2 regions of the Shewanella decolorationis genome follow, and region 1 is predicted to be linked to the other one. Evidence: predicted binding sites of a transcription regulator. Region 1 holds the regulator's gene; the other holds the start of a gene.
The links. Region 1 encodes MetJ, which represses methionine synthesis genes. Its sites were predicted from a motif close to TAGACGTCTAGACGTCTA; they were not measured.
Positions count from the first base shown of each region.

Region 2: a site for MetJ is predicted at 2,436-2,453, ahead of serA (phosphoglycerate dehydrogenase). Genes of this name have one in related genera too.

Region 1 is NZ_CP037898.1:456,692-461,162, reverse strand. It holds gene metB (cystathionine gamma-synthase) at 1-1,073, opposite strand, end outside; gene metJ (met regulon transcriptional regulator MetJ) at 1,296-1,610, shown strand; gene EYR25_RS02025 (sulfite exporter TauE/SafE family protein) at 1,718-2,461, shown strand; gene nrfD (NrfD/PsrC family molybdoenzyme membrane anchor subunit) at 2,646-3,590, opposite strand; gene EYR25_RS02015 (4Fe-4S dicluster domain-containing protein) at 3,593-4,159, opposite strand; gene phsA (thiosulfate reductase PhsA) at 4,172-4,471, opposite strand, start outside.
Region 2 is NZ_CP037898.1:2,261,113-2,265,583, forward strand. It holds gene ygfZ (tRNA-modifying protein YgfZ) at 23-979, opposite strand; gene serA (phosphoglycerate dehydrogenase) at 1,117-2,346, opposite strand; gene EYR25_RS10305 (DUF2238 domain-containing protein) at 2,502-3,110, shown strand; gene EYR25_RS10310 (helix-turn-helix transcriptional regulator) at 3,475-4,146, shown strand.

The sequences.
Region 1 (4,471 bases):
GTGTCTTTAATACCAGCTTCAAAACGCGCTTGCGGCTCCATCGCCCTGTGGGTCATGGTCGCGGGTACGGCCACGAGACTCTCTACGCCGCCTAAACTCTCGGCCACGCTGAATAAACTTAAGGCATCTAAAAAGGCGACCACTTCGGCCTCGCCGCCCTTAAGCTCAAAACTCAGCATAGCGCCAAAACCTTTTTGTTGCTTGGCGGCAATGGCATGACCGGGGTGGTCCGTAAGGCCGGGATAATACACTTTGCTCACCACAGGACTACTCGTCAGCACATCCACAATACGCTGGGCATTGCTTTGGTGCTCACGAATACGCACGGCTAAGGTACGCAGACCGCGCAGGGTTTGATAACTGTCGAAGGCTGAACCCGTTAAGCCCAAGGTGTTTGACCACCAATGTAAGGTCTCGCCGAGTTGAGGATCTTTGGCGATCACCGCGCCGCCCACCACATCGCTGTGACCATTGATGTACTTAGTGGTGGAGTGGATAACGATATCGGCACCCAGTAATAGCGGTTGCTGTAAAATTGGTGAGAGGAAAGTGTTGTCCACTACCACTAACGCGCCCACACCGTGGCTCGCCTTGGCGATAGCTTCGATATCGACGACTCGCAGCAGAGGGTTAGATGGGGTTTCAATCCACACCATCTTAGGTTGCTGGGCGATGGCTTGCTCAAGCGCTTGGGCGTCGGTTTGATCGACCACCAGCAGTTTAAATTGGCCCTTTTTAGCCAAGTTAGTAAATAAACGGTACGAACCGCCGTAGCAATCGTGGGGCACCACCAGCAAATCATCGGGGCCGAGTAAAGTGGTCACTAAGGTAATGGCTGCCATGCCTGTGCAAGTCACCACACCGGTTGCGCCCTTTTCCAGCTTAGCTAGGGCATCACCTAGGATGCTGCGGGTAGGATTGCCGGAACGGCTGTAATCAAATTCACGAGGATTTTTATGACCATCGAAGGCGTAATTCGTCGACAGGTAAATTGGCGGCACCACAGCGCCATACTGAGTATCGCTTTCGATACCCTGACGCACTGCTAATGTGGCTAATTGACGTTCGGTCACTAATTTACCTGCGGTCATCGGGAACTCCTAAGTTCGCAAAGAGATGTCTGGACGTCTAAATGTACCTAAGCCCAGTGGTATCGTCAATAGGCGTTAAGACGTTTAGACGTCTAAACATAAAGAAATCTGTTTGCAATCGCTCAGAAATAGTAGCAATAATTTGACTGTAATCTGTAAGGGTTTAAAATCTGCCCCGAATTTAGCGTTATAACAGGTGAGTCAATGACTGAATGGAATGGGGAATACATCAGCCCCTATGCTGAACATGGCAAGAAGAATGAACAAGTAAAGAAAATTACTGTGTCTATTCCGCTCAAAGTGCTAAAAGTCCTCACGGATGAACGTACCCGTCGTCAGGTGAACAACCTGCGCCACGCCACCAATAGCGAACTGTTGTGCGAAGCATTTTTGCATGCCTACACCGGCCAGCCTCTGCCTGATGATGCCGATCTGTCAAAAGAGTGCCCAGATAGCATCCCCGCCGAAGCCAAGCGGTTGATGGACGAAATGGGGATCGAGTGGGAAGATATGGAATAACGCTCAGGCGTCCATAATTCTGCCGTACCTAATCATTAGGGATCGTTAATACTCATCTTGCCTGATGGGTTAGAGTAACGATCCCTATTTTATTTTGATGGAATCCTATGTTCTCCTTGATAGATCCACAAACGCTCGCTATTGCGTCTGTGATTGTGTTTTTAGGTGCCCTCACCCAAAGTCTGATTGGCTTTGGCCTTGCTGTGGTGGCGAGTCCGCTGCTGTATATTGTCGACCCCGAATTAGTGCCCGCCCCGGTGATTGTGATGGGCTTTTCCATCGCCCTACTCACCCTACTGCGTGAACGCGGCCATTTAGAATTCAATGGCTTGCAATACGCGCTTATCGGTCGAGTACCCGGAGGTTTTATCGGTGCCAGCCTGTTGCTGTTTGCGCCGCAGCCGATTCTTGGTTTAGCGATTGCAGCCATTGTGGCAGTCGCCGTGGTGCTGAGCCTGTATAAATTTAGCTTGCCAGTGAATAAAGCGACGCTATTTGGCGCGGGCGTGGTATCGGGGATCTTCGGTAATATTGCCGCCATTGGTGGTCCGCCGATGGCGATTCTGTTGGCGGGTAAGGATGCCTCAAAGTTTCGCGCCGCACTATCAGCCTTCTTTATCTTCAGCTCGACCATAGCGCTGGTCATTCTTGGGGTGACGGGCCTGCTCGAAGTTAAGCATTTATGGTTATCCCTGATGCTGTTGCCCTCAGTGTTTTTAGGCTATTTAGTGGCGGGCAAACTGGTGGGGAATGTGGATAAGCATAAGACCAAGATGGCAACCTTAGCCCTCTGTGCTATCAGCGCCTTAGTGCTTACGGTGAAATCTGTGATTGAGCTATTGCCGCAATAATTACCGCAATAATCCTCTTCCAATCGCAGCCAATTGCCGCCATAAAAAAGCACCGTTACCGGTGCTTTTTGCTTGCAGGGATGCGTGTTGTAACCCATTTGAGTATCACTTAATCGTATTAAAGTAATACTCATATTTGTGCGCTAGTTTGAATGCCATGGGTTAGAGCATTCGCTAACATCACTTAGCTCAGGTAGCTTTGTCCCGCATACACGATAAAGTGTCTCAGTGCTAACACGCCGGTTAAGCTGGCGCAGGCCACCATAATCATCGCGCCCTTGCTGTGGCGAGTTGCGGCAGGCAACAGCATAAACAGCAGTGGCACACCAAAGCCAATCCCGACCACGCCAATCCAGAATACGCTTGCCCACACGCCAGAGGTGAGTGATGCCAGCGCCGCAGCCGCCGCACCGCCCTTAAAGTACAAGGCGCAGAACAACATAAACAGGAACATGATTTCGATTGCCATCACTGGCAGCTCTAAGCCATGCATTTTGGCTAAGGTCTTGTCGTGACTATCGGTTTTGAACATCACCAGCGCCAGCACCGCATTGGCCGCAGCGCCCGCCGATAAACCAGATACCAAGAACAGCGCTGGTAATACCGCAGTGTTCAGCATCGGATAGGCATTCATCGCCGAAATTAAGAAGCCAGTGTAAGCGCCTACGCCAATCGCGAGGACAAACAATAGCACTTCAATCAGCTTTCTAAAGGGCATCAGCAGCTTAGCGATAGGCACTAAGAAACCTAAGCCCCACTTTGGCAGTTCATCACGCAGTACTAAAATTGCGTAGGCAAATGCCAAGGGGGAGTAAGCCAGCAGCGCTAATACCCCAATCGCCATAACGGACTGGAAGTTATAGTTAATTAAAATCAGCCAGAAGTGGAAAGGCTTAGTTAAATCAAACACTAAACACGCCAAGCCTAAGCTGATTGCTACAGGGCCAATAATCGCCGCAGCCTTGAGGATATTGCTTTCAACTTGCGTTTTTTCTTGATTGAACCAACGCAAGCCAATGCCAATCAGCAAACTTCCGGCGGATAAACCCGCCATAAACAGATACACGGCGATGACCCAGTGCCAAGTGACGGGATCATATTGCGCCATATCGCCCCAAGTATTGTTCATAATCAAATCCCCCCTCTTTTGGTAGGAACGCGATATACCCTAGGATGAGTGCCTAAATGGGTCTTATCTTGGTAAGTGATCTTAGTGTTAAGCAGTTTTGCCACATCACTTTGTGGATCGTTAGCATCGCCAAACACCAATGCATCGGTCGGACATACAGTCACACAGGCTGGTTGTTCTCCACGGGCTAAACGGGTGTCCTTACAGAAGTTACACTTGTCAGCCACTTTGGTTTCGGGATTCATAAAACGCACTTTGTAGGGGCACGCCGCCACGCAGTACATACAACCCACACACTTGTCGCCGTGGATAGAGACAATGCCGTCCTCGCCCACGTAGGCCGCGCCCGTTGGACACACCTTCACACAGGGCGCATCTTCACACTGCTGACACGACACTCTGTGGTACTTAAAGTGCAGATGTGGCATTTCGCCATAGGGCCCTTCGACTCTCACCTGCAAACGGGTCACCCCTTCTGGTACGCCGTTTTCACTGCGGCAAGCCACGTTACAGGCTTGGCAGCCGATGCACTTGTTCTCATCGTGCACCATCACATATCTTTTAGTCATTTGAGCCTCCAATTAGCGTTTTGCCAGCGTGACGCCAGTGGTGTGTACTGTCATGCCACACACAGGTGCGGTAACGTGGGGCAATAAGTTTCCGCAGTGGATACCTTTGCCTGTCGCTCTGACCAACTCTTTGTTTTTAGAGCCAAAGCCCATATAAGCAAACACGGTATCGGGGCGAATGCCTGGGGTGACTAACGCATGACCTTCCTCTGTACCTACGCTGCTGGTTAAGCGGATAGGATCGCCATTGCTGATGCCTAATTTACTCGCGGTATCTGGGTGAACCCATACGGCGTTATCCGACATCAAATT
Region 2 (4,471 bases), 1.8 Mb from region 1:
TTCAATACGACTCGCTTAGCAGCTAGGCTTCTTCGAGTGAGTAAGGTAATGCTTGAATGCGTAAACTGGATTGCTCATCGTCGGCAAAGCGCAGCTTGGCATCGTTCTCGGTATCGTTAGCGAGAACAGCGGTGAGTAAAACTTGATTACCGCGTTGAACAAATTCAATGATTTGTCCACCCTTGCGATAACCGTCTTCCAATTCTATCTCGATACTAGTTTCTAAATTGATATTTAATGAAGTGCTGCCGTGAAGAATGTAAAGCGCGCGCTTGTTACCGCCACGGTATTTCATCCGAGCCACAGTTTCTTGGCCCATGTAGCAGCCTTTGTTAAAGCTAATACCGTTAATAGCCTGTAGGTTACACATCTGCGGTACGTACTGATTAGCATGGCTTGGTGCTAGGTTGGGGTAACCAGCTGCAATTTCTAATGCTTGCCAAGCGCTGGCATCAAATACTGTTTGCTCACTCACTAATGCTGTTGCCGCGTCCGGCTGCAGCACCAGAATAAAACGATCTGCATCCTTTAGGATGGCGCCATGTTCAACCAGCGTCAGTTCTTCAGTAACCTCACCAAAGTGTTGGGTCACAAATTGCACAGCTTGTTCGCCTGCAACACCGAGTAATATCCACTCATCAGAGGCATTGGTCAGAGTCGCCTTGCTAAACACCGCATATTTTTGCAGTTGTGGCAGATCGACATCGATAGTAGCCCTTGGCAGCAGCATTAACAGCGCCTCTTGGATAGCAAAGGTGCGGAAGCTGGCGATCATCTTACCCTTAGGATCGCAATGTGCGCCCCAGCGCCATTGGTTGGCTGCGAGTGAGCTAATGTCCGTAGTTACTTGGCCATGGATAAAACTGCGCCCCTGTTCACCGACTACTTTGATAAGGCCGAGGTTGGATAGGTTGGCGAGCATAAGTGGAGGTATGGAGGCGTCCAGATCCCAAGTGGGTGTCGAAACTGCAATAGTCATAGCGGAGATCCTGAAAATGAAGACGATGCAAGAGGCTAGATTGTAGCGGAATTAAGCGGCGCTCAAAAGCATAAGGCGCACATATCTTGAATGAAATGTGCGCCTTATAAATTCACTCAAGCTGAGTGCTTAAAGCATTAGAACAATACGCGGGTGCGCAGTGTGCCTTCAATGGCCTTAAGTTCAACCAGTGCCTCTTCGGCTTGGTGAGTATCGACTTCCATCACCACATAACCGATTTCTGCAGTGGTTTGCAGGTACTGAGCGGCAATGTTGATGCCTTTTTCAGAGAAGGCTTTGTTGATTTTGATCAGCACGCCAGGACGGTTTTGGTGGATATGCAATAGGCGAGAGGTGCCTTTGTGCATTGGCAGCGACACTTCAGGGAAGTTAACCGCAGATACGGTAGAACCGTTGTCTGAGTATTTAGCTAACTTACCTGCTACTTCGATACCGATATTTTCCTGCGCTTCAGCTGTACTGCCGCCAACGTGTGGCGTCAGTAACACATTATCTAAGCCACGTAATGGGCTGATAAATTCATCATCATTCGATTGTGGCTCGACGGGGAATACGTCGATGGCCGCACCCGCAAGGTGACGTTCTTTAAGGGCGACAGTCAGGGCGTCAATATCAACCACAGTACCGCGTGAGGCGTTGATAAAGATGCTGCCTTTACGCATTGCCGCAAATTCGGCTGTACCAATCATGTCTTTCGTTTGCGGCGTTTCAGGAACATGTAAGCTGACTACATCGGACTGTGCCAGTAATTGTTCCATCGAATGGATTTGCTGGGCATTACCCAATGGCAATTTGTCTTCGATATCGAAAAACACCACACGCATGCCTAAGGTTTCTGCCAGGATGCCCAGTTGAGTTCCGATATGGCCGTAACCTATCACACCTAAGGTTTTGCCACGGACTTCGTAACTGCCTGCGGCCGTCTTCATCCAGCCTCCACGGTGAGCGATAGCATTACGTTCAGGAATGCCGCGCATCAGCATGATGATTTCGCCTAATACCAGTTCAGCCACGCTGCGAGTATTAGAGAATGGTGCGTTAAAAACGGGGATACCGAGTAATTCGGCGGTCGCTAAATCCACTTGGTTAGTACCGATACAGAAACAACCAATCGCAATCAGTTTTTCGGCGCGTTTAAGTACATCGGCAGTTAATTGGGTACGGGAACGAATACCAACAAAGTGAGCATCTTTGATGGATTCGTGCAGGGCTTCATCACCTAAGGAAGCTTTGTGATACTCGATATTGGTATATCCAGCACGTTCAAATACATCGACCGCAGATTGGTGGACGCCTTCCAACAACAGGATCTTGATCTTATCCTTGTCCAGCGAATGTTTCGCCATGATATGGGTACCCTCTAATTAATTGAAATAGTTCTGTGTGATATGCTGACAACCTTGGCCTTCCAAAGTAGCACTTTTTTTGCTCAGTGTGGAGGGCTAGATGGCTAAAGTTAATATTCTAGAATTAGAACAATATCGCATAAGAGGAAGGAACATTGAATAACAAAATCATTTGGTGCGGTATTTACCTCTCAGTTTTAGTGTGGTCGGCGATAAAACCCGCAGATCCATTTACTTGGTGGCTTGAAGCCTTGCCCGCATTAGTTGCGGTACCGCTTTTAGTGTTTACCCGAAAGCGTTTTCCACTGACACCTTTAGTCTATTTTTTGGTGTTGGTGCATTGCTGTGTGTTGTTTGTTGGTGCGCACTATACCTATGCCGAAGTGCCACTGTTCGACACCATTGCCCAATGGATGAGCAGTGAGCGTAACAACTACGACAAGGTCGGGCACTTTGCGCAAGGTTTTATCCCAGCCATGTTAGCCCGTGAGATTATGCTACGTAATCAAGCCGTTAAACCCGGTGCTTGGTGTGCCTTTTTAGTCACCTGTTTTGTGTTGGCTTTTAGCGCCTTCTATGAACTGATTGAGTGGTGGGTGGCGGCCGCGACGGGAGAAGGCGCCGAGGCATTCTTAGGTACTCAAGGCTATGTGTGGGATACCCAATCGGATATGTTTTTAGCTTTGATAGGGGCCATTGTCGCGCTACTCAGTTTATCCCGCGTGCAGGATAAGCAAATCACTAAACTCCTGACTCAAGCCTAATCTGAGTCTTGAGCGTATCCGATCCCATTTGAATGACATTCAAAGGGGATTTTTTTCCAAAAAATGTCATCTTTCGGTGTTAATTTTTTGTTTAAACTTTCGATTGATGTTTTCATAGACTAAGGTATAAAGACGAATGTGATCTCTATCTCATTTAGTATTAATTGCTAGCAATGAAATGCTATTTAGGGAGTTAGTCGAATTTACTACATATAAATAGAGGTTATTAGTACATTTGGGTGATGGCATTCATACGGTAACTAGTCAAAATGGGCTATGTTAATGAGATGTATGCTGAGAGTTGGGCATATTTCATTAAGCCTGATAAAAAGATAATGAAATACTTTTCAGGGAGAAGAGTAAATTGAGTACTATCAATGAGTTAGTATTTTTACATCAAGTGGCGGCGCCTTGCCATTTAGCGATACTTGCTGAATCTATCGGATTGAAAACACGGATCGTTAAACATGCCTCTGAGTTAGAGTTAGATTTAGACAAAGGGCATCGCAGCTTTTGTTTAATCGCCCAGAAAGGTGCGGCCTTAGACAATAAAGGGATCCCTTTGCTGGCATCTCGTCTTGTTCCCCATATTCCTGTGGCTTTGTATCAAGTTGAGCGCAATTCTTTAGATCAAGAGTCAGCTATGCTGCTTGGTATACGTGGACTACTGTTTACTGACCAGCGTATGGATTTGATGTTGACTGGATTGCGTAAAATGGTTGCCGATGAGCTTTGGTACGATAGAACCTTGCTCAGTAAGATGTTTCGCCGTGTGGTACAAAAGCTGGATGGACAAAATGATATGCCTGCCGATACCGTGGCCATGCTGCAAGCGCTTACCTCAAGGGAAAGAACCATCATTCAGTTTGTTTCTAGCGGCGCGAGAAATAAAGAAATTGCCCATCGCCTTTGTATCAGTGAGCACACGGTAAAGGCGCATATTTCATCGATTTTCCGTAAGACCCAGTCACGCAATCGTGTCGAGCTATTAAGATGGGCCCAAACCTATCAAACCCATTTTGAGTTTTGTAGCTAATACCAATCACACTAAATATCTAATCAGTTCAGAGCCTCACAGGCATCTTAATCCAAGGCGCATTGACGAAGAAATGGTTATTCCCTTTTAAGTCAATGTAACACGGGAGCGAGATGCCAGTGAGACTCCCGCAGGGCGGTGTTGAACGTGCTTTATACTGCGTTTAAGGCTTTCGACAGAGCGCCACTATGCCTTCAAGCCTTCGCCTTGTCTAAAGCCCGTTTTACTCCCGCTGAATGATCAGATATTTAATACGATTGGTATAAGTCTTTGTTGATTGGCATCTTGTTTGAAAGCGAGTGGGTGTGTGGTTCCAAAACGATAA